DNA from 3 places in the Nesterenkonia sp. YGD6 genome. Region 2 is predicted to be linked to each of the others. Evidence: riboswitches for the same ligand, from Rfam matches in the RefSeq annotation. Region 2 holds a riboswitch; each other region holds the start of a gene.
What was found. Region 2 has a riboswitch for S-adenosylmethionine ahead of LTI14_RS03520 (ABC transporter ATP-binding protein). Riboswitches for the same ligand answer to the same signal wherever they lie in the genome.
Positions count from the first base shown of each region.

Region 1 (7,919 bases), on a different contig from region 2:
GGTGGAGAGCTGACGAGCGAAGGTGAACGGATGGGCCTGGATCACCGAGGAGGTCAGCGCCAGACCGATCCGGTCGGTGACCGCGGCCAGGGCGGAGAGCAGGATCAGCGGATCGTTGGAGGGGACCTGAAGCCCGCGGCGAACATGCGAGGCCCACCCGCCCTCGTGGTCGCCATAGAGGCCCACGACGTCGGCGAAGAACGCGATGTCGAAGCCAGCGTCCTCCAGCTTCTTGACCAGGGAGGTCCAGTGGCTGAGCTCGTTGAACCGGTGTTGTTCGGCGTCGTCGCGGCGCCAGGCGCCCCCGATGATGTGGCTGGTGGTGTTCATCAGGAAGGCTGAGAGGATGAGCGGCTTGCGGGCCATGGTGGGACTCCGGTTCACGTGTAGAGGGAGATCGGCTGGAACTCGCCGTTGAGGAAGTGCGCGCCGACTTCGAGCTTCTTGTAGTCCACGGGGTCATGGAGCGAGTGGGTGCGGATATTGCGCCAGTACAGGTCGAAGCCGTGCTTCGACGCGGTGGAGGACGTGCCCGTGGCCTCGAAGATCTGGTGGGCCAGCCGGGTGGTGACCTCGGAGGAGATCACCTTCAGCTCCGCGATCTCGATGGCGAGTTCTCCGCGCAGCTGTGCGGTCACGGCGTTCCCGAGGGCCAGCACGTCCTCGAAGCGTCGGTTGACCTTCTCGGCGAGCGCGGCCACACCGGCGGTGTGCGCCTTGAGCTCCCCGACCAGTCGCTGCACGAACGGGTCATGCCGGTACTTCTCGGCGCTGGAGAGGAACCAGGCGTTCGGCCTGGCGTTGATCAGCTCACGTCCCTTCGCAAGCGCACCCTCGGCGATGCCGAGATAGAGGTTGCCGAAGGCGAGCTGGATCCCCGGGGTCACCAGGGACGAGTAGGGCTCGTCTGAGAGCAGGCCCAGCACGTCGTCCTGGTTCACCGCCACATCGGAATACGTGACCGTGTTCGAGGAGGAGAGCCGCTGGCCGAGGAAGTCCCAGTCATCGATGTATGTCACGCCTTCCCGGCCGTTCTCCAGGACGAAGGCGAGGATGCGTCCCTCGCCGGGGCCAGCTGAGATACGAGCATTGACCAGCAGCACATCGCCGACGGCGGAGCCCGTGGAGTACCGCTTGCGCCCGTTGAGCACGTAGCCGGTCTCGGTGGGGATCAGCATGAGGTCAGGGTCCGTCGGGTTCACCGAGTCGCCCCAGATCCATTGACCCTGGGCGCTCGCGCGGAACCAACGTTCGCGGCCGCTCGGATCCGGCAGCGCGAAGACGATGTTGGCCTCGTTGATGTAGTGGTAGGCCAGCAGCTGGGCGATGGATGCATCGGCCCGGGCCAGGATGCGCACGGCCTCCAACGCCGTGGCCCAGTGCCCGCCTCCCCCGCCGAACTCCTCGGGGATCAGCAGGGTCACCAGCCCGGAGGCCTTGAGCAGCCGGGCCTCGCGATACGGGGTCTCGTTGGCTCGGTCCCGCTCCACGGCGTCCTGGGCGAGGGTCTCTGCAACTTGAGTGGCGATCGCGCTCCAGTGCGCGAGCTCCGCGCCGTCGGCTCCGCGGGTCCAATGAGTGCGGGTTGCTGAAACCCGCGGCACTGCCGGGTCCGACGCCGGGGTTCTGGACGTCGTCGTGTGGGGTGATGTGGCTGGAGCTGATGTGGCGGTGTCTGCGGGGTGTGTCATGTCTTGATCTCCGAGGGTGCGAGTCAGGGTACGGACGTGGTGCGGCTGGGCACAGGGACGCCGTCAGGCGAGTGCAATGGGCCTATGACGTGCGTGTGAAAGAGATGCGGGTGAGTTCTCAGGCGCTCGGCGCGGCGCTGACCGGTGCATCTGGCGGACTGGCCGCGGCAGACTCATTCGCGAGGCCCGGCTCGCCGACGCTCCACAGCCGGACCGGCTCGGTGCCGTTGACCCGGTGGTCCCCGGCGATCCGGGCCTTATAGACCCAGGGGTTGTGGCTGGTGACAGTGCGCGCGTTGCGCCAGTGCCGGTCCAGGCTGCGGGACTGGCTCACCCCGGAGGCACCGAGGACGTCGAAGATCCGGGTGACCGCCTCCAGCACGGGGCGGTGCAGCGCCACCTGCGCGCGGCCAGTGGCGAGCTCCACGGCGTTGGCTGCCTCGATCTGGGCATCCTGGGTGCTGCTTCGTGCGGCGAAGGCGGCATCGAGGCTGGCGGCGGTGGCGAGGACCTGCGCACGCGCCAGCGCCGCCACGGCATCCACCTCTCCGACGGCCTGGAGCAGCTGCGGATCGGTGCGTGGGGTGCGGGTGTTGGCGTGGGAGAAGGTCCTCGAGCGCTCATGCAGCAGCGTTGCGGCGTCCCGTGCCGCGGCCTCGACGACGCCGGCGAGCACGATCAGCAGGAAGTGCTGGTAGAGCGCAGTCTGGTACGGGAAGCGATCGGTCAGTCCGCGCAGCTCCGACTCCTCCACCACGGCGTCGGTCAGCCGCGCGGTGCCGGAGCCGGTGGTGCGCTGTCCGAAGCCGTCCCAGTCGTCGTCGATCTGCACTCCGGGCTGGTCCCGGCGCACCAGCACGGCGAGCTCATTGCCCGCGGCGTCCCGGGCGGTGACGTCGAGCCAGTCCGCGAAGATCGCACCGGTGGTGTAGTACTTCACCCCTGTGACCCTGGGCCCGTCGTCGGTCTGGCTGACCACGGTGCCGGACTGGTGGAAGCCGCCCTTGCCCGGTTCGGTCCAGGCGTTGCCGACCAGCTCCCCTGCGGCCAACCTGGCGAGCCAGCGCTGCACGACGCGCCGGGCATCGGGCCCGGCGTCAGGCGCGGAGTCAGGGGCGGGGTCAGTTCGGGCGTCGCAGCGCCACAGCAGATCCTCCTGGACCGCGAAGTGGCCGCGCAGCACCTGCGGGATGTTGCTGTCCTGGGCGGCGAGCTCCAGGAGGACCTCGGTGGTCTGCACCCAGTCCAAGCCGTATCCACCAGCCGGCTCCGGCACGCGAAGCCGTCCGATGCCACCTGCCACGAGGTCCGTGACCTCATCGCGGGCGAGCTCACGGCTGCGCTCTCGGTCGAGCGCGGAGAGGCCGACACGCTCAATGGCGTCGCGCAGATTCTGGGGCACAGGCAGCTGAATGTTCATTCTTTCCTCCATCGATTCTGGCGGTAGCACCCGGCATGTCCGGGTTGCTGCGACGTCTTCGGGCCAGATCCCTCGGTCGCTCTGGATGGTGATGACGCTAAATATAGAGGGTGTGGGGGCTCATTCGTCAAGTTCGCATGACGCCACATGTCTGAACTCTGCCGCGGGTCATTGCAGAGCCGAGCGATCGATATCCCTGAACTTCTACCCTGCAAATCCGCAGTGCGCCCTAGTTTGTTCATCTGGCGAATCATGAACGCATTCGGTGCCGACCCACGCTGGGAATGTCACATGGCGTCTCACAGTGCGAACAATTCTTGCTGGTCGGCGAGACGACGCGTAGCGTTGAGGTGTCACCATCCCGAGCGGCTGAGAGATCTGGCTCAGAGACGCCGCAGCAACCCGGATTCGCCGGGTGCTAACGCCAGGACCGATGGAGTTGATCTGCATGTCTGTTCCTGCTCGCACCCTTGAGAACCCCACCGCCGCGTCCCGTGTGGACTCCTTTGCGCTGCGCCACGCCCTGGCACAGTTTCCGCAGGGCGTCGTCGCCGTCGGCGCGGAGGTCGATGGGACACCTGAGGCGATCATCGCATCCACCTTCACGGTGGGCGTCTCGCTGGAGCCACCCCTGGTCACCCTGGCGGTGCAGCACGATTCCTCCACCTGGCCGAAGCTTGAGCGCAGCGGCGGCGAACTGGGCATCTCGGTGCTCGGCCGCGATCAGAACGGGCTGTGCAGGCAGATCGCGTCCAAGGACCGCGCCAACCGATTCACCGGGGTGGACTACCAGCTCCACGGCTCGGCGCTGCTGCTCGATGGGGTCCCGATGTGGCTGCGCACCCGGATCTACGACCGGGTCCGCGCCGGGGACCACGACATCATCGTGCTGGAGATCCTGGACCTGGGCTTCACCGAGGGCGCTCCTGGGCTGGTCTTCCACCAGCACGAGTTCAAGACCCTGACCACCCTGAGCTGACCCGAAGGACCCTTGTTGAGCATCCACCCTCGATCCACCGTGCCCGCAGCCGCGGCCACTCCCGAAGACTCGACGCACCGCGACACCCCCGAAACAACACCCTCGTGCAAGGACCAGCGCTCCGCGATCGTGCCCTCGCATCCGTTGAGCGCCGACGTGCACGCCTGGACGGACCCGCAGGACGAGGACCAGCGCATGGCATTCTGGTCCGCGGCGGCCACCCTGTTGGACTGGTCGACCCCGTGGGAGACCACCCACTCCTGGACCCCGCCGAACCCGGTCACCCAGCGCGGCCCGAAGATCGGCTGGTATGAGGGCGGGACGCTCAACGCCGCGGTGAACTGCGTGGACCGCCACGTCGCCGCGGGACGCGGGGAGAAGATCGCGCTGCACTTCGAAGGCGAGCCCGGAGACCGCGAGGACGTCAGCTACGCCGAGCTGGGCCGTCGGGTCAACCAGGCGGCGAACGCGCTGACCAGCATGGGCATCACCCGCGGGGACCGCGTGGTGATCTACCTTCCGGTGCTGGTGGAGACCATCGTGATCACGCTGGCCTGCGCCCGGGTCGGCGCGGTGCACTCGCTGGTCTTCGGCGGATTCTCCGCCGAGGCGCTGAAGTTCCGTGTCGAGGACACCGGGGCGAAGCTGCTGGTCACCACCGATGGTCAGTTCCGCCGCGGCAGGGCCGTGCCGGTGAAGGCCAACGCTGATGCCGCCGTCGCCGAGGCCACCGCCGAGCACGGCGGCAACCTCGAACACGTCCTGGTGATCAACCGCACAGACTCCCCCGTGGCATGGACGCCGGCGCGGGACCTCTGGTGGCACGAGGTGGTCGAGACCGCCTCCCCCGAGCACACCCCGGAGTTCTTCGACGCCGAGACCGAGCTGTTCATCATGTACACCTCCGGGACCACCGGCAAGCCCAAGGGACTCGTCCACACCACCGGCGGCTACCTCACCGGGGCCCTGTACACCTACCTGCGGCTCTTCGCCCACCCTGACCCGGAGCGGCGCACCCAGGACGTCCACTGGTGCACCGCCGACCTGGCCTGGGTCACCGCGCACACCTATGAGATCTACGGCCCGCTGGCCGCCGGCGCCACCCAGGTGATCTTCGAGGGCACGCCGAACACTCCGCATGAGGGCCGCCACTTCGAGATCATCGAACGCCACCAGGTCACCACCTACTACACCGCCCCCACGCTGGTGCGTTCCCTGATGGGCTGGTTCCCCGACGGTGTTCCGGCGCAGTATGACCTCTCCTCGATCCGGCTCGCCGGGACCGTGGGCGAGGCGGTCAACCCCGAGGCCTGGCACTGGATCCGCCGCGAGATCGGCCGCGACACCACCGACGACGCCGGCCGACCGGCGCTTCCCATGGTGGACACCTGGTGGCAGTCCGAATCCGGGTCCACGGTGCTCTCCCCGCGGCCCGAGGACGCCCGGTCGACGCACCCAGGGCTCAAGCCCGGGGCCGCGACCCGTGCACTTCCCGGCTGGGGCGCCGCCGTCGTCGATGAGGCCGGCCAGCAGGTGCCCGCGGGCACGCAGGGCAACATCGTGCTCACCCACACCGGCCCCTCGATGGCCAGGACCGTCTGGGGCAACCCGGAGCGGTACTTCACCTCCTACTGGGAGAAGTACGCGGAGCAGGGATGGTTCCTCGCCGGGGACGGGGCGCGGAAGGACGAGGACGGGGACATCTGGATCCTGGGCCGGATCGATGACGTCATCAACATCTCCGGACACCGGCTCTCCACGATTGAGATCGAATCGGCGCTGATCTCCCACCCCGATGTGGTCGAGGCCGGGGTCTGCCCGGTCTTCGATGCCATGACCGGTCACGCGGCCGTCGCGTTCACCGTGCTGACCACCGCCGCCCGCGAGCGCCTCGACGCCGCGGGGGGTGCGGGCAGCGCGGCCGAGCGGGAGCTGCTCGGGACGCTGCGCAGCCATGTGGGCGAGGTGATCGGCCCGGTGGCCAAACCACGCACGGTGATCCCCGTGCCCGAGGTGCCCAAGACCCGCTCCGGGAAGATCATGCGCCGGCTGCTGACCCAGCTGCATGACGGCGAGACCCTGGGAGACACCACAAGCCTGCAGAATGAACCCTGTGTACCGAAGATCGAAGAGATCTGCCAACGGCGCGGAACCGCGCCGAGAAGAGAAGAGGTAGCTACATGAGCGATCGCCAGTTCGGCTTCCGCACCCGCGCCCTGCACGCCGGGGCCGTCCCCGATGCCGTCCACGGATCGCGTGCTGTGCCCATCCACCAGTCCACCTCCTTCGTGTTCAAGGACACCGACGACGCCGCGAACCTCTTCGCGCTGCAGAAGTACGGGAACATCTACTCCCGGATCGGCAACCCCACCGTCTCGGCGCTGGAGGAGCGCGTCGCGTCGCTGGAGGGCGGCATCGGCGCGGTGGCCACCGCCTCCGGGATGAGTGCTGAGTTCCTGGTCTTCGCCGCACTCTGCGGCTCCGGGGACCACATCGTGGCGAGCTCGAAGCTCTACGGCGGCACGATCACCCAGCTCGACGTCACGCTGCGCCGCTTCGGGATCGAGACCACCTTCGTGGACTCCCTGGAACCGGAGGACTACGAGGCCGCGATGCAGGAGAACACCAAGGTTCTCTACACCGAGGTCGTCGCGAACCCCAGCTCTGACATCGCTGACCTGCGCGGACTCTCAGAGGTCGCGCACAAGCACGGAGTCCCGCTGGTGGTGGACTCCACCCTGACCACCCCGTACCTGATCCGCCCGTTCGAACACGGCGCGGACATCGTGATCCACTCGGTCACCAAGTTCATGGGTGGCCACGGCACCACCCTGGGTGGAGTGATCGTGGAATCCGGCGAGTTCCCCTGGGACAACGGGAACTTCCCCGCGATGACCGAGCCGGTGGCCTCCTACGGCGGGCTCTCCTGGTGGGGCAACTTCGGCGAATACGGCTTCCTGACCAAGCTGCGCGCCGAGCAGCTGCGCGACATCGGACCCTCACTGGGCCCGCAGGCCGCGTTCAACCTCATCCAGGGCATCGAGACCCTGCCGCAGCGTATCGACGAGCACGTCGCCAACGCCCAGAAGGTCGCCGAATGGCTCGAAGCCGATGACCGGGTGGTCTACGTCAACTACGCCGGTCTGCCCTCCCACGCCGATCATGACCGGGCCAAGGAGATGCTGCCCAAGGGTGTGGGCTCGGTGTTCAGCTTCGGCATCCGCGGAGGCCGGGCGACCGGCGCCCGCTTCATCGAGTCCCTGCAGCTGGCCAGCCACCTGGCTAATGTGGGGGATGTGCGCACCTTGATCCTGCACCCAGGATCAACCACCCACCAGCAGCTTTCCCCGGAGCAGATGGCCGCAGCCGGGATCCCGGAGGACCTGATCCGCATCTCGGTCGGCATCGAAGACGTCGATGACATCATCTGGGACCTGGACCAGGCGCTGAGCACCGCAGTCGAAGGAGACAAGTGATGAGCGAGCAGACCCTGCAGCACCACGACGAGGCTACGGCCGAACATCCCCACGGCCGCTGGGAAGCGCCGTCGCCCTCCCGCCGGCTGCAGCTGCTGCGCAGCGCCAAGTCGGTGGCGATCGTGGGCATGTCGGACAAGCCAGCCCGGGCCAGCTACTTCGTGGCGACCTACCTGCTGAGCTCCTCGAGCTACACGGTCTACTTCGTGAATCCGCGACTCAAAGAGGTGCTCGGCCAGCCGGTCTACGCCTCACTGAAGGATCTCCCCGAGGTCCCCGACATCGTGGACATCTTCCGCCGAGCCGAGGATGTTCCCGACATCGCCCAGGAGGCTGCCGAGATCGGCGCCAAG
Region 1 is NZ_JAJOYY010000009.1:52,815-60,733, reverse strand. It holds gene LTI14_RS12665 (NtaA/DmoA family FMN-dependent monooxygenase) at 1-366, opposite strand, end outside; gene LTI14_RS12660 (acyl-CoA dehydrogenase family protein) at 381-1,691, opposite strand; gene LTI14_RS12655 (acyl-CoA dehydrogenase family protein) at 1,810-3,111, opposite strand; SAM riboswitch class I at 3,117-3,203, opposite strand; SAM riboswitch class I at 3,465-3,551, shown strand; gene LTI14_RS12650 (flavin reductase family protein) at 3,560-4,090, shown strand; gene acs (acetate--CoA ligase) at 4,235-6,274, shown strand; gene LTI14_RS12640 (O-acetylhomoserine aminocarboxypropyltransferase/cysteine synthase family protein) at 6,271-7,566, shown strand; gene LTI14_RS12635 (CoA-binding protein) at 7,566-7,919, shown strand, end outside.
Region 1: it holds a riboswitch for S-adenosylmethionine, as region 2 does, so the genes downstream of both, LTI14_RS12650 (flavin reductase family protein) here and LTI14_RS03520 (ABC transporter ATP-binding protein) in region 2, are expected to answer to the same signal.

Region 2 (7,919 bases):
GGTGTAGGTCGAGAAGATCGTGCCGGTGGAGTAGCACTTCTCCCCCGTGAGCAGCGCCGCGCCATGCTCGTCGCGGTCCAATCGGGTGCTCAGGCTGCCCAGCGCGTTGCCGCCCTTCTCCGTGGAGGCATTGCCCACCGTGCCGCCCTTCAGCACCCGGGCGTACCAGAGCTCGCGCACCGGCGCAGGTTGGAAGCGCAGCGACTCGACGAACCCGAAATGCCCGCGGTAGAGGTGGGCGATGTTGGAATCTGCCTCGGCGAGCGCGATCACCTCGGCGATGAGCCCCTCGATGCTGAGCTCCTCGCCGCCGAACTCGGTCGGCACGCGCAGCGCGCCGAAGCCGACGTCGTCGAGCCAGCCGACCTGCTCGAAGGGCAGGATCCGCTCCAGCTCACGCTGTACGGCGCCTTCTCGGATGCGGGTCAGGAGCTCTTCAGGGATGGTGCGGCTCATGCGTCGTTCACCTGTTTCCATGCGGCGTCGATGTCTCGGTCGAAGGCGGGGTTGAGCAGACCGTCGAGGTACTCGCCGTACCACTCACGCACCTCCGCGGAGTGGTAGGCGGACTTGAGCGCCTCGAAGCGCTCGGGCTGTTCCTCGCGGAAGCCCGGGCGCGCGCAGACCGCGAGCGCGAAGGGCAGCGCCTCCTCGGCCGATTCCATGATCAGCACCTCGTCGGGGAGCACATCGATCTCGGCCAGCAGCCGGGCGAAGCCGAAGACGGCGTCGACATCCGCGTAGATCTGCCCCACCGACTGCTGGTCCACCTCGATGAACTGCAGGTCCTTGGGGTTGGCGGTGATGTCCCGGACGCTCAGCGCGGCGACAGGCTTGGACTCATCGATCTCGATCAGACCTCCGCGGGCGAGCAGCCGGATCCCGCGCCCGTTGTTCGCGGTGTCCACCGGCAGCGCGATCTGGGCGCCGTCCGGGAGCTCCTCCAGCGAGTCGTGCTGCGCGGAGTAGATCCCCGAGGGCTGCTCGAACATGAAGAAGATCGGCTCGATGTCGAGGTCGTTGTCCGCGTTGAACTGGCGCAGATAGCTGATGTTCTGGAAGAAGTTGACGTCGTATTCGCCGTTGCTCACCGCGTGGTTGGGTTGGATGATGTCGGTGACGTAGGTGGCGTTGAACTCCCAGCCATCGGCCTCCAGGATGCGCTGGGCGATGCGGGTCGGCTCCTGGAAGGGGGCGTTCTCGGTGACCACCAGGCGCAGGCTGCGGTCGGCGCCGGCCCCGCCGGCGAGGCCGCATCCCGAGGTGAGGCTCCCGACGCCGAGCAGAGCGGCCATGCCCAGTGAACCGCTCAATACTCGACGCCGGGAGAGCGTGGGGGCGCTGGATGTGCTCATGCGCTGAAGTCCGCCCAGATCTCTTCGGCGTTGTCGATAGTGATGAAGTCCTCGAAGTCGATGACCCCGCCCTGGTACTCCTCGAACCACTGTTCGACCTCTTCGGACTGGAAGGCGTCCTGAAGCGCCTGGGCCTGTTCATCGGTGACCCCGTCCGGTCCGACGGCGACCACGCAGGTGAACGGGGTGCGCACCTCTTCGCGTCCGTCCTCGATGCTGAGCGTGGTCTCCTCGAGGTCCAGGTCGGCCTCGGCGATCAGCCGGACGAAGGCGAAGCCGGCGTCGACGTCGGGCAGCACCTGCGCAGCTGACTGCTGGTCGGTCTCCACGAACTTGAAGTCCCGGGGGTTCTCCGTGATGTCGTTCTGGGTCAGTTCGATGATCGAGACGGACTCGTCGATCTCGATCAGGCCCTCATCGGCGAGCAGCTGCAGCGCCCGGCCGTTGTTCGAGGGATCCACCGGCAGGTTGATCTCGGCCCCGTCGGGCAGCTCCTCGAGGGAGTCGTATTCCAGTGAGAACAGCCCGGCGGGGGCGTAGTACACCGAGAACAGCGGCTCGACCTGCGTGTCGTTGGACTGGTTGAAGTTGTTCAGATAGGCCAGGTGCTGGAAGTAGTTGCCCTCGAACTCGCCCTGGTTGACCACCTGGTTGGGCTGGACGATATCGGTCATATAGGTGATGTCCAGCTCGTAGCCCTGCTCCGCGAGCAGCTCGGCGGCGATCTCGGCGGGCTCTTGGAAGGGCGCGGATTCGGTGACCACGATGCTGATGGTGGAATCATCCTCCACCAGCCCGCAGCCGGTCAGGCTCAGGGCTGCGGCGGAGAGGACTGCGCCGGTGAGGATCGCGGGGCGTAGAGCGTTCATGGGTTTGGGCTGCTTTCTCTGGCTGGGCGACATGCGCCCAGAGGGTGTGCGGGAATGACCAGGGCGCGGCGTCGGACGCCAGCCCTGGCAGCGGAGCGAGGTGATGCGGGGTGGTGTTGCCGTTCCGCGGATGCGCGGGTCAGGCGAAGATCCTGCTCAGACGGTGATCTCGGTCAGGCGAGGATCTCGGTCATGCGGTGATCGCGGTCAGGCGGTGACGCGCCGGTCCGAGGCCCGGGCGAGCCGGGTGCCGGCGAACTGCACCAGAGTCACCAGCAGCACCATCAGTACGATGGCGGCGATCATGGTGGGGGTCTCATAGCGGTAGTAGCCGTAGCGGATCGCCAGGTCACCGATGCCCCCGCCGCCGACCAGCCCTGACATCGCCGAATAGGAGATGAAGCTGACCGTGGTGATGGTGATGGAGCCGATCAGTCCGGGCTTGGCGTCGACGAGCAGCACGTTGCGGATGATCTGCCCGCGCGTGGCGCCCATCGCCCGGGACGCCTCCACCGCACCGGAGCCCAGCTGGGTGATGTTCTGCTCCACCAGGCGGGCGAAGTAGGGGATGGCGTTGATCGTCAGCGGGACAATCACCGCGGCGGTGCCCACCGAGGTGCCGACCACGAACCGGGTGAACGGGATGATGGCGATGAGCAGGATCAGGAACGGGAAGGACCGGATCATGTTCACCACCCCGGAGACGATCGCATGAGACCGTGGCCGCGGCGCCAGTCCGTCGGGGGCGTGGACGAAGAGCCAGATCCCCAGCGGGGTGCCCAGCAGGACCGCCACCGGGATGGCGACCCCGATCATCGCGAAGGTCTCCAGCATGGCCTGGTTGATCTCGGGAAGCCGCTCGATGACGAGGTCCATCAGCGCACACCCCCTGCCGAGCCGGCCAGGGCGGCGTGCTCTGACCGGCGCGTCTGACCCTGATCCTGAGACTCCGCGTGCTGCGGGGAGCGTCGCGTGGACTGACCCGACTTCTGCTCGCCGGACTCCGACCCATGCGCGGCCGGGCCGCTGCGGTCCAGCCGTATCCCATCGCTGAGCAGGTACTTTCCGATCGAGGTCCGCGGATTGAACCCTTCTCGGCGGAGCTCGCTCGCCGGGAACTCCTCGACGACCCGCCCATCCTCCATCACCGCGACGTTGTCGGCGAGAGCCTTGATGACTTCCATCTCGTGGGTCACGATCACCACGGTGATGCCGAATTCACGGTTCACATCCGCGAGGTACTGCAGCACGGTGGCAGTGGTGAAGGGGTCCAGCGCAGAGGTCGGCTCATCGCAGAGCAGCACCTCAGGCTTGGTCGCCAGTGCCCGAGCGATCGCCACGCGCTGCTTCTGACCACCCGAGAGCTGAGCCGGATACACGGAGGCCTTGTCGGTGATGTCCACGATCTCCAGCGCCTCGGCCGCCCGCCGCAGACGTTCACGGCGGTCCATGACCCCGGCGAACTTCAGCGACAGCTCGACGTTCTGGGCGACGCTGAGGTTGTTGACCAGGTTGAATCCCTGGAAGATCATGCCGATCTGGTGCCGGGCCCGGCGCAGCGCCGCATCGTCCAAGCCGGTCAGCTCGGTGCCGGCGACGCTGACCTGGCCCGAGGTGGGGCGCTCGAGCAGATTGATGTTGCGCAGCAGCGTGGACTTGCCGGCGCCGGAGAACCCGATGATGCCTTGGATGCTGCCGCGCGGCACCTCGAGGCTGACGTCATCGACCGCGGTCAGCGGCTCGTGGCCGCGGGCGGCAAAGGTCGTCGAGACATGGGACAGGGAAATCAAGGGGCATACTCCATCGGTCCTGGCGTTAGCACCCGGCGGAGGCCGTGAAGCCCTCCGGGTTGCTGCGACGTCTTCGAGCCAGATCTCTCGGTCGCTCTGGATGGTTGAGTGCCTTCACTGTAATGGTGAGCGTGGGCAGAAAGTCAAGTCGCGATATGTGTTGCGTTTTGTCTCATTTGCTGAACGCGACATTGATCGGATTCCCCGCCTGGGCGTAGTCTGATCCGCGTACCATCCCGAGCGGCCGAGAGATCTGGCTCGTCGACGCCGCAGCAACCCAGGGAGGGGCACCTTTGCAAGGGTGTCTTTTCGCCGGGTGCTACCGCCAGGATCGATGGGAGTATCCTCTGATGATTTCGCCTGCCTCCACCCTGACCGACTACACCGCAACAACCGCTGCCGGCCCTGCCGAGCCCTCAGACGCCACCTCCGTGGCTGCCGCCAAGCCCGACAGCCGGCAGCAGTACACGTCACTCGATGTCCAGCTCTCCGGCGTCGGCCGCGCCTTCGGATCGCGCACCGTGCTGCGCGACGTCAGCCTGCAGATCGCTCCCGGTGAGGTGCTCGCGATCCTGGGTTCCTCCGGCTGCGGCAAGTCCACGCTGCTGCGCGCCGTCGGTGGTCTCGACACCGGCAGCACCGGCGAGATCCTGATCAACGGTTCCCCGGTGCAGCGCTACGACGAGCGCACCGCGGTCGGATTCCAGGAGCCGCGACTGCTGCCCTGGCGCTCGATCCACAAGAACGTCAGCCTGGGGCTGCCGCGCAGCCTGTCCAAGGCCGAGGGGCGTGAACGCGTGGACGAGCTCCTGGAGCTGGTCGGTCTGCACGACCGCGCGTCGCTGCGACCCCGGGAGATCTCCGGAGGCATGGCGCAGCGCGCGTCGCTCGCCCGGGCACTGGCTCGCCGCCCCGGCGTGCTGCTGCTCGACGAGCCCTTCGGCGCCCTGGACGCGCTCACCCGGCTGAAGATGCAGGACCTGCTGCTGGATCTGCATGCGCAGACCGGCACCACGGTGCTGCTCGTCACCCACGACGTGGATGAGGCGCTGCAGCTGGCAGACCGCGTGCTGCTCCTCGGGCAGGACCCGGCGGACCCCGATCCCGCCGAAGGTGCCACGATCGCCCGACTGCTGAGCGTGCCCGGGCGACGTCCGCGAGATCGCGCCTCCGCGGAGCTTGCCGCTCTGCGCGGGGAGCTCTTCTCCGGCCTCGGCGTCGACTCGCACAGCCACTGACTCGTCCCGGCAGCTGATCGGGCCGACTCCGCTCGTCCTGACCTGACCAGCGGGGCTCCGCCGACGCGGTCCCCGCACTGCCGGATCACCACCTCCGGGGCCCATTCCCTGCCTGACCCCACATGCCGCACATGCCAGGAGCCTTCTGCCGCTTCTGCCTGACACGCACGACCATGAACCTCGAACACGATGTCCATCCTTGAAGAATCGAAAGGCCCTCCCCATGCCCAGCACCTCCGCTTCCCGCTCCCCGCGCTCCCGCCGCACCTCCGTCAAAGCTGTCTCCGCAGCCGCCGCCGTCGCGCTGCTCGCCACCGCCTGCGGCGGTGATGGCGGCGAGGACGAGCAGCTGGAGACGCTGAACATCGACTTCGCCACGTACAACCCGCTGAGCCTGATCATCCTGGAGAACGGCTGGCTGGAGGAAGAGCTCGAAGAGCTCGACGTCGACGTGCAGTGGGTGCAGTCCCAGGGCTCGAACCGCGCGAACGAGAACCTGCGCGCGGGCAACATCCACGTGGGCTCCACCGCCGGCTCGGCCGCGCTGCTGAACCGCGCCGTCGGCGCCGACACCCACACGATCATGATCGAGAACCAGCCCGAGTGGTCCGCTCTGGTCACCCAGGAAGGCTCCGACATCGAATCCGTGGAGGATCTCGAGGGAGCTTCGATCGCCGCCACCCTGGCCACCGACCCCTACTTCTTCATGGCGCGCGCGCTGCAGGAGGCCGGGCTGAGCGTGGACGACGTCGAGGTCCAGGCGCTGCAGCACGCCGACGGCCGCCAGGCGCTGGAGAACGGCGACGTCGACGCCTGGGCCGGACTGGATCCGATCATGGCCGGCGCCGAGGCCGAGGGCGCGGAGCTGCTCTACCGCAACGTGGACTTCAACACCTACTCGGTCATCAACGCCACCGGGGACTTCGTGGAGAACCACCCCGATGTGGCCCAGATCGTGGTCAACGTCTACGAGCAGGCCCGCGAATGGGCCAACGAGAACCCCGAGGGAACGGCGGAGATCCTCGCCGAGTACGCCGGGATCGAGCTGGAGATCGCCGAGGCGGTCATCACCGAGCGCACCAACTTCGAGGTGGACCCGGTGCCCGGCAATGACGTCTACGCCGCCATGGAGGCCGCCGGACCGTTCTTCGTGGAGAACGGCGACGTCGACAGCCAGGACGCGGTGGATGAGGCGCTCGAGTCCCTCTTCTACACCGAGTTCGCCGAGAACCGCGAGGCCACCGACGCCGAGGGCACCGAGAACGCCGCAGACGAGGCTGACATCGAGGAGGTCGAAGAGTGACAGACACCGCACTCAGCTCCACGGCGGCACAGCCCGCCGATGGGGCCGCGCACTCCCCTGAGCGGCGCACCCGGCGCGGGCTGCCCGGCGGCGGGCTGTTGATCGGCGCCGTCGTCCCTGTGCTGCTGCTGACACTGTGGTGGCTGGTCACCGAGGTCACCGGCACCTTCACCGCGGTCCAGCTGCCTCCCCCGCAGGCGGTCCTCACCGCTGGGATCGGGCTCTTCGAGTCCGGCGACCTCTTCGAACACATGGGAATCTCGCTGCAGCGCGTGCTGATCGGCTTCGCCATCGGCGCCGGGCTCGGCCTGGCGCTGGGTTCGCTGCTCGGGCTGTCCGGACTCGCGGACAAGCTGCTGAACCCCACGGTGGGAGCCTTCCGCGCCGTGCCGTCGCTGGCCTGGGTGCCGCTGCTGCTGCTCTGGGTGGGGATCGGCGAGGACTCCAAGGTCATCCTGATCGCCATCGGCGCGTTCTTCCCGGTGTTCACCGCGATCCACTCCGCGCTGCGGCATGTGGACGCGCAGCTGGTCGAAGCCGGCCGCGCCTTCGGGTTCCACGGCCTCCGGCTGCTGGGCACCGTCCAGCTGCCCGCCGTGGTGCCCAGCGTCTTCTCCGGACTCCGGCTCGGCCTGGCGCAGGCCTGGCTCTTCCTGGTCGCCGCAGAGCTGCTCGCGGCCGCCGAGGGACTGGGCTTCCTGCTCACCGAGTCGCAGAACAACGGTCGCACCGATCGGCTGCTGCTGGCGATCGTGCTGCTGGCGCTGCTGGGCAAGCTCACCGACACCCTGCTCGGGGTGCTCGAGCGCAAGGCGCTCAAGACCTGGGCCTAGCTGTACTCAGCCACGAGGCTGTTGACAGCGAGTGATGGGCGGATGGCCTCCAAGGGCGCTGTGTCGGCGCCGGTGGTTGTAGAAGTCTAACCACGGTCTAAGAGCTGCCGTCCGATCAGCCGTTGAGGTGTAGCGGCACCGATAGGCCCACCCCTCCTGCAAGGTTCTGTTGAACCGTTCGGCCTTCCCGTTCTGCCACGGATGTCGAGGTTTGGTCCGCAGGTGCTTGGCTCCGAGCCGGCCCAGCACCGATTGGAATGCTCGGGACCGGGTGTAGGCCAGCGCGTTATCAGTCATCACACGCTTCACCGGGGCCCCATGGGCGGCCATGAAGACCGCCGCTCGGGCCAGGAACTCCGCGCAGGTCTGCCCGGTCTCATCACGCAGCGCCTCGGCGTAGGCGAGCCGGGAGTGATCATCAACGGCCACGTGGACGTAGTCGAAGCCCACTTGCTGACGCCCGGTGTTGTGGACTTCGCGGGTCTGGCCTGATTGTGCCCTCCAGCCTCCACCGGCCGGGATCCGGCCGAT
Region 2 is NZ_JAJOYY010000001.1:777,493-785,411, forward strand. It holds gene LTI14_RS03495 (acyl-CoA dehydrogenase family protein) at 1-456, opposite strand, end outside; gene LTI14_RS03500 (MetQ/NlpA family ABC transporter substrate-binding protein) at 453-1,355, opposite strand; gene LTI14_RS03505 (MetQ/NlpA family ABC transporter substrate-binding protein) at 1,352-2,224, opposite strand; gene LTI14_RS03510 (methionine ABC transporter permease) at 2,432-3,100, opposite strand; gene LTI14_RS03515 (methionine ABC transporter ATP-binding protein) at 3,100-4,014, opposite strand; SAM riboswitch class I at 4,022-4,121, opposite strand; SAM riboswitch class I at 4,243-4,355, shown strand; gene LTI14_RS03520 (ABC transporter ATP-binding protein) at 4,365-5,252, shown strand; gene LTI14_RS03525 (aliphatic sulfonate ABC transporter substrate-binding protein) at 5,476-6,555, shown strand; gene LTI14_RS03530 (ABC transporter permease) at 6,552-7,388, shown strand; partial or broken gene LTI14_RS03535 (IS481 family transposase) at 7,395-7,919, opposite strand, start outside.

Region 3 (7,919 bases), 200 kb from region 2:
CCAGCTTCCCCACCGCAGCGCCCGTCGGCGCGACTCAGGCCCAGCTGGCCTCGTCGTCGGTCTCCCGCTCCTTCGCCCAGTGGCGGCACGAGCATGAGGCCGAGGAGACCGCCACCTCGGTGCGCGCCGACGGCTTCGAGCCGCCCGTCTTGAAGGGGATCGACCATGGCGGGACCGACACCGACTACCCCACCCGCGCCGCCTACGGGCAGTACCTCACCTGGCTGCACACCGAGGTCTGCGCGGCACTTGCGCGCCATCCCGGGATCAGCGTCGAGCACATCTCCGCGGAGGTCGCCGAGCTGCGCCGCGCCGACTCCGGGTATGAGCTGAGGCTGCGCCCCGACGACGACGACGCCGATCCGCCCCGGGATGATCGGCTCCGCGCCGACCAGGTGGTGCTGGCGCTGGGCCACATACCTGCCGGGCTGAACGAGTCCGGCGAACACTTCACCGAGGTGGCCGAGCAGCTCGGGCTGCACTACCAGCCGCCGGCGATCCCCACCGAGGTGGACTACTACTCGCTGCCCGCCGGGGAGAACGTGCTGGTCCGCGGGATGGGGCTGAACTTCTTCGACCTGATGATCCAGGCCAGCGTGGGCCGCGGCGGAGTGTTCCACGAACACGCCGACCACCCCGCCGGGCAGCGCCTGGAATACCTCGCCACCGGCGACGAGCCGCACCTGGTGGCCGGGTCCCGGCGCGGCACCCCGTATCGAGCCAAGTCCACCGCGCTCACCGAGGCGCCCGGGTTCGCGCCCGTCGGCATCACGCTGCACCACCTCAGCCCCGAGGCGGTGGCCGAGGCCGAACGGCGCCACGACCTGCTCGACTTCTCAGCCCACCTCTGGCCGCTGATCCAGCGCGACGTGCTGCGCACCTATTACCGGACCCTGGTGGAGCTCGCCCCGGAGCTCTTCCGCGCCGGTTTCGAAGCCGCGCTTCAGGAGCTGCTCGCGGACACCCACCTGGGCGAGGCGGTGCTGCAGACCCGTGGTCAGCGGCTGCTGCGCGAGCTCGCCCCGGATGTCCTCTGGTTCGACATCCGCTCGCTGGGCAGGCCCTTCGGCGGGCTGACCTTCGAGTCCGCCGAGCAGTACCAGCAGCACATGAGCGCCTACCTCGAGGATGACGCGGCCACCTCAGCCGCCGGAGCGCGCAGCCCGGTGAAGATGGCCATCGGTGCGCTGCACCTGGCCCGGATGGAGGTCAAGGCGCTGATCAGCCAGGGCCGGGTCTCCCAGTCCAGCCAGATCAGCGAGATCGAGGGCTGGTTCGAGTCCCTGGTGGAGGGCCTGGCCAGCGGCCCGCCGCTGCAGCGGATCGAGGAGCTCGCCGCCCTGACCCGCGCCGGGGTGGTGGAGTTCCTGGGACCCGACCCGATCTTCGACGTGGACCGCGAGACCGGCTTCTACACCGCCGAATCCCCGGCCGTGGCCGCGCCGGCGTACCAGGCGCGCTGGCTGCTTGAGGCGATGATGCCCGCCAATCGGATCCAGCTCTCGCGCTCGCCCCTGGTGGCGGGACTGCTGCGCAGCGGCCTCGCCCGGCCGCGCGAACTCGTGGACGCCTCCGGGGCGCCGCGGGCGGGCAAGGGCTTCGACGTCACGCGACTTCCACATCGGCTGATCCCGGCGGACCGCGCCGAGCCGGAAGAGATCTACGTGCTGGGCCTGCAGCTCAGCTCGGTCCAATGGGGCACCGCCATCGCCGCGGAGGCCGGCGGAGATGGCGATTCCTCAGCGCGATCCCTCGCCGACGCCGACGCCGCGGCCCGCGCGGTCCTTTTCGGTCCGGGCGGCGCGGCTACAGGATCGCCCGCCCAGGATTGAGCCGGCGCTCCGGATCGAACACGTCCTTGATCCGGCGCTGCAGCGCGATCACCTCGGCGGACTGCTCCCAGTCCAGCCAGCGCAGCTTATAGGTGCCGATCCCGTGCTCCCCGGTGATGGTCCCGCCCATCTCCAGTGCCAGCCGGACCGAACCGTCCAGGGCAGCATGCAGCCGCGAGACGGCCGAGGTCGGGAGGCCGCCCTCGGTGGCGTCGATCGTCACGGGGGCGGCCTCGGGCTGTGCGGGGGAGGCCGCGTCGTCGTCGGGTCTTGTCTCGGTGCCGGTGCCGGTGCCGGTGTCGGGGCCGAGCTCTGAGCTGGGGACGCTGAAGGTGGGGTGCAGGTTGCCGTCCCCGGCGTGCGCGACCACCTTGAGCTGGACCTGGTGCTCCTCGGCGAGGTCTTCGATGGCGCGGATGTAGTCCACCAGCCGCGACCGCGGGACCGCGACGTCTTCGCCCACGCGCACCTCGTTGACGATCCCGTCGCCGCGGGCGTGCCGGCGCAGCTCGATCAGCCGCTCGGACTCGGTGGAGCCGGGGTCGCTGACCAGGGCGCCGAGTGCTCGCAGCACCTCACGGATGATCTCGGCCTCGATGGCAGCACCGTGGCCGTCGGTCTGGATCAGCAGCAGCGTGTCTCCGCGCTGGGCCAGGTCCGAGCCCTGCGCCTCATCCAGGGCGAGCATGGTGCGGCGATCCAGCAGCTCCGTGATCGCCGGCTGCACCCGGGCCCTGCCGATGTCCAGGACCCCTTGGGCGGCGGTGGTCAGCTCGTCGAAGAACGCGGCGATGGTCTCGGTGTGCGCACTCAGGTGGCGCAGCCGCACGGTGACCCCGACGACGATGCCGAGGGTCCCCTCGGAGCCGACGAACAGGCTGGTCAGGTCATAGCCGGCGACGCCCTTGAAGGTGGCCTGTCCGGTGTGGATCAGCGTGCCGTCGGCGAGCACCACGTCCAGGGCAAGCACCGAATCACGGGTCACCCCGTACTTCGCACAGCGCAGCCCGCCGGCGTTGGTGGCGACATTGCCGCCGATGGTGGAGGTGCGGTAGCTCGCCGGATCCGGGGCGTACATCAGCCCGTGTTCCGCGGCGGCGGCGTTGAGGTCGGCGTTGATCACGCCCGGTTCGACGACGGCGACCTCATCCTCGGGTCGCATCGCCAGGATCTGGTTCATCCGGGTCAGGTTCAGCACCACCGAACCCTCGGTGGAGTTCGCCCCGCCGGAGACGGAAGTCCCAGCCCCGCGGGTGATCAGCGCGAAGCCATGCTCGCAGGAGAGTCGCACCAGCAGTTGGACGTCCTGCGTCGATTCAGCAAAGACCACGGCGAGCGGCGGGTGCACCTGCCAATGCTCCAGCGGCCCCTGGTCGACCGCGTGGGCGTCGAGCTCCGCGGCGTCGGTGGTCAAGGTGCCCGGCGTGAAGGCGCTGCGCAGGGCTGTCAGGACGTCATTGTCGGAGGCACTCATGAAAGGTGAGTCTAGGTCAGGGTTGACCTCCGGATATGGCCTCCGACACACTGAGGCCCAGTTGGAGCCCAGGTTCGGTGAGAGGCCAGTCTGATGTGCACACGTGTGGTCTACCTGGGCGAGCAGGATCGTGTGCTGACGGCCCGTTCCATGGACTGGAACGCCGACCTGGGGACGAATCTGTGGGTCTTCCCCCGGGGGCTGCCGCGCGAGGGAGGAGCCGGGTCGGAGTCGCTGACCTGGACGTCCCGCTATGGCAGCGTGATCGCCTCCGGCTATGACATCTCGACCACCGATGGGATGAACGAGCGGGGGCTGGTCGCCAATGCCCTGTGGCTGGTCGAGTCGCGCTACCCGGGGCTCGACGATGCCCGGCCGAAGCTCTCCCTCGGCGCCTGGGCCCAGTACGTGCTGGACAGCTTCGCGACCGTGACGGAGGCGGTCGAATCACTCGCCCGTGAAGACTTCGCCGTGGTCACCGCCGGCGTGCCAGGGCAGCCGCGCCAGGCGACCATGCACCTGTCGATCTCGGATGCCTCCGGGGACAGCGCCATCTGTGAGTACCTGGACGGGACGCTGCAGATACACCACGACCGCACCCACCAGGTCATGACCAATTCACCGCCCTTCGCTCAACAGCTGGCGATCGACACCTACTGGCGCGGCATCGGCGGTACCGTCATGCTCCCGGGCACCAATCGCGCCGCCGACCGCTATGTCCGGGCAAGCTTCTACATCAACGCGGTGCCGCAGGTGGAAGACCGCACCATCGCGACCGCGTCGGTGTTCGGGGTGATCCGCAACGCGTCGGTCCCCTATGGGATCAGCACTCCGGGGCAGCCGAACATCTCCTCGACCCAGTGGCGCACCGTGGCGGACCACAAGGACCGTCGCTACTTCTTCGACTCCGCGCTGCGGCCCAGCGTCATCTGGGTGTCCCTGGACCGACTCGACCTGCGAGAAGGCTCAGGTGTCCGCCGCATGGATCTTGCTGATGGCCCGCCCGACGGCCACGCCGGCGACGTCAGTGATCTCTTCGAGCCCGCGGAGCCGTTCGCGTTCCTCGGGCCGGAGTGACTCGCGGCAGGGTGGCCGAACATGACGAACTGCGAACCCGACCCCTGGCCCGCACTTGCAAGGAAGCATTCCGCGATGCAGACTTGGTCCTAGGTCAAGAGTGCCAGCGCAAAACCCCGGTTTGCTGGCCGGCAACCCTCCAGTTCGCGGTGGGGTGCCCCGGGTGACGACCTGGCTGAAACAGTCAGTGAAGCAATTCACCGACTCACTCAGCAAGCGCGGGCCACACACCAGTGCGGGCCCAACATCCCAGTCCTCAGGACAGGGCCGTACAGGATTCAGCGCCGGAAGCTCGACCACCGGCAGCGACGTTCACATCCGGCCCGGTTCCTGGGCCGCATTGAACGGAGAATCCTTTGAGCAACGAGAACACCTGGCAGTTCGAGACCCAGCAGATCCATGCCGGAGTCGCCCCCGACCCGGTCACCGGAGCACGGGCGCTGCCGATCCAGCAGACCACCTCCTTCGTCTTCCCGGACACCGCCGCCGCCGCGCGCCGCTTCGGACTCGAGGAGATCGCCCCGATCTACTCGCGCATCGGCAACCCCACCGTCCAGGCGGTGGAGGATAAGATCGCCGCCCTCGAAGGCGGAGTCGGGGCGCTCGCCGTCGGCTCCGGACAGGCTGCCACCACGCTGGCGCTGCTGAACATCGCTTCGGCCGGCAGCCACATCGTCGCCTCACCCACCCTCTACGGCGGCACACAGAACCTCTTCAAGCACACCCTGCCGAAGTTCGGCATCGAGGTCTCCTTCGTGGAGGACCCCGATGACCTGGAATCCTGGCGCGCCGCCACCCGGGAGAACACGGTCGCCTTCTTCGGCGAATCCGTGGCGAACCCGCGCGGGGACGTGCTGGACATCGAAGGCGTCGCCTCGGTGGCGCATGAGTTCGGGGCACCGCTGATCATCGACTCCACGCTGACCACCCCATACCTGATCAAGCCGATCGACTTCGGCGCCGACGTCGTCGTGCACTCGGCCACCAAATTCCTCGGCGGCCACGGCACGGCCATCGCCGGGGTGATCGTGGACTCCGGGCGCTTCGACTACTTCGCCCACCCGGAGCGCTTCCCCGGCTTCTCCACCCCGGACGAGAGCTACCACGGGCTGGTCTTCGGCCGGGATCTCGGCGCCGACGGGATCTTCGGGGTCAACCTCTCCTTCATCCTCAAGGCCCGGGTCCAGCTGCTGCGCGACCTCGGTCCGGCACTGTCCCCGCACAACGCCTTCGAGATCAACCTGGGGCTGGAGACCCTCTCGCTGCGGATCGAACGCCATGTCGAGAACGCGCAGAAGGTCGCCGAGTACCTGGAGGCCCATGACGCCGTGCGACGGGTCTACTACTCCGGTCTGCCCTCGAGCCCCTGCTTCGAGCGCGCTCAGAAGTACCTGCCCCGCGGATCCGGGGCGGTGCTGTCCTTCGAGCTCGCCGGAGGAGCAGCCCACGACGCTTCAGGTCAGGCCCGGGCGGGCCAGGCCTTCGTGGACGCGCTGGAGCTGCACTCGCTGGTGGCCAATGTCGGCGACGTCCGCTCCCTGGTGATCCACCCCGCCTCGACCACGCACAGCCAGCTCAGCGACGCCGAGCAGCGCGCCGCCGGAGTCAAGCCCGGACTGGTCCGGCTCTCGGTGGGCCTGGAGCATATCGACGACATCATCGCCGATCTGGACCAGGGCTTCGAGAAGGCCGCCCAGGGCGCTGTGAACGCGGCAGCGGAGGCCGGCGCGGACAATGTGACGAAGCAAGAAACCGCAGCGGCGGTCTGAGGTTAGGGTGATCAGGTGCTGAATGACTTTGGGAACAGGCCCGCCGGTGCGTTGAAGACCGCTGAGGTCGGCGCGTACACCTTCGAGGCCGGCGGGCGGCTGCCCGAAGTCACCCTCGCCTACGAGACCTGGGGCACGCTGAACGAGGACGGCAGCAACGCCGTCCTGGTCGCCCACGCCCTCACCGGTGACTCCCACGTCGCCGCCACCGCGGCGGATGCCTCCATCGGATGGTGGGAAGGGCTGCTCGGACCGGGCCGCCCGATCGACACCGAGCGCTGGTTCGTGATCGCCCCGGCCATGGTGGGTGGCTGCTACGGCTCCACCGGACCCGCCTCCCTGGATCCCGAGGGGAAGCCCTACGGCTCCCGATTCCCCTTCGTGACCATTCGCGACTCCGTGCATCTCGAAGCCCGGCTGGCTCATGCCCTGGGCATTCGGAAGTTCCACACGGTGATCGGCGGATCCATGGGAGGCGCCCGGGCGCTGGAATGGGCCGTGACCTACCCGGAGATGGTCGAAGGCGTGGCCGTCTTCGCCTGCGGAGCGGCCTCCACCGCGGAGCAGATCGCCTTCGGCCAGGCCCAGGTGCTGGCTGTGGAGAACGATCCCCATTTCGCCGGCGGCGACTATTACGGCGGCCCGGCGCCGCAGGCCGGGCTGGGACTGGCGCGCCGGATCGCGCACATCACCTACCGCGCGGAGTACGAGCTGGCGGTGCGCTTCGGCCGCTCCGCCCAGGGCATGGAAGACCCCGTCGGCTGGTCCCAGCGCAGGCGCGGGCGCTACCAGGTGGAGTCCTACCTGGACCACCAGGCCGAGAAGCTGCTCCAGCGCTTCGACCCCAACGCCTACATCGTCCTCGCCGAGGCCTTGATGAGCCACGACGTCGGCCGCGGACGCGGGGGAGTGGACCAGGCGCTCGCCGGGGTCACCGCGGCGCCATTCTTGGCGGCCGTGACCACGGACCGGCTGTACTTCCCGAAACAGTCCCAGGAGATCGCCGACGCGATCCCCGGGGACCATCAGGTGCACATGATCGACTCTCCGATCGGCCACGACGGATTCCTCACCAGCGCGGAGCAGCTCGGCGACGCCATGCGGGAGACTCTCCAGCTGGGGAGCCGCGCGCCCCTGCGCCTCTGAACCTCCGGCGGCTCTGAACCTCCGGCGGCTCAGGCGTCGTCGACGCCGCCACCCGGGGGCATGGACCCGCCGAAGAGCGGCTCGAAGGTCGGTCGCTTCGCGTAGATCCCATCCCCGGAGGACCTCCCGCGGAGCCGCCGGACCACCCAGGGGAAGAGGTGGTGGCGCGCCCAGACGGCGTCATCCACCCGGGCCGCACGCCAGCTCCGCACCGGAACCGGGCGCGGCTCCGAGGGCTTGAGATCGTGCTCGACGTTCATCGTCTCCAACACCATGCGGGCGATCGTGTGGTGGCCCAGCGCGGAGAAGTGCAGCCGGTCGTCGTCCCACATCTCCGGGCGGGTCAGCTCGCGCAGGGACCACATATCGGCGACCACGGCGTCATGCCGGGCCGCGATGGTGCGCACGTTCTCGTTGAAGATCGCCACCTTCCCGCGGATCGAGCCGACCACCGGGGTCTCGCGCACATCGGGGCCGTTGAACAGCACGATGGTGGCCCCAGTGGTGGTCAGGATCTGCACCAGGGTGTCCAGGATCCGGGCGGTCTCATCGGGGTCCCCGCCGGGCCGGATCACGTCATTGCCGCCGGCGCACAGGGTGATCAGGTCCGGGCGCAGCTCC
Region 3 is NZ_JAJOYY010000001.1:573,496-581,414, reverse strand. It holds gene LTI14_RS02590 (FAD/NAD(P)-binding protein) at 1-1,832, shown strand, start outside; gene LTI14_RS02585 (FAD-binding oxidoreductase) at 1,807-3,306, opposite strand; gene LTI14_RS02580 (linear amide C-N hydrolase) at 3,400-4,383, shown strand; SAM riboswitch class IV at 4,476-4,608, shown strand; gene LTI14_RS02575 (O-acetylhomoserine aminocarboxypropyltransferase/cysteine synthase family protein) at 4,740-6,152, shown strand; gene metX (homoserine O-acetyltransferase MetX) at 6,168-7,298, shown strand; gene LTI14_RS02565 (SGNH/GDSL hydrolase family protein) at 7,328-7,919, opposite strand, start outside.
Region 3: it holds a riboswitch for S-adenosylmethionine, as region 2 does, so the genes downstream of both, LTI14_RS02575 (O-acetylhomoserine aminocarboxypropyltransferase/cysteine synthase family protein) here and LTI14_RS03520 (ABC transporter ATP-binding protein) in region 2, are expected to answer to the same signal.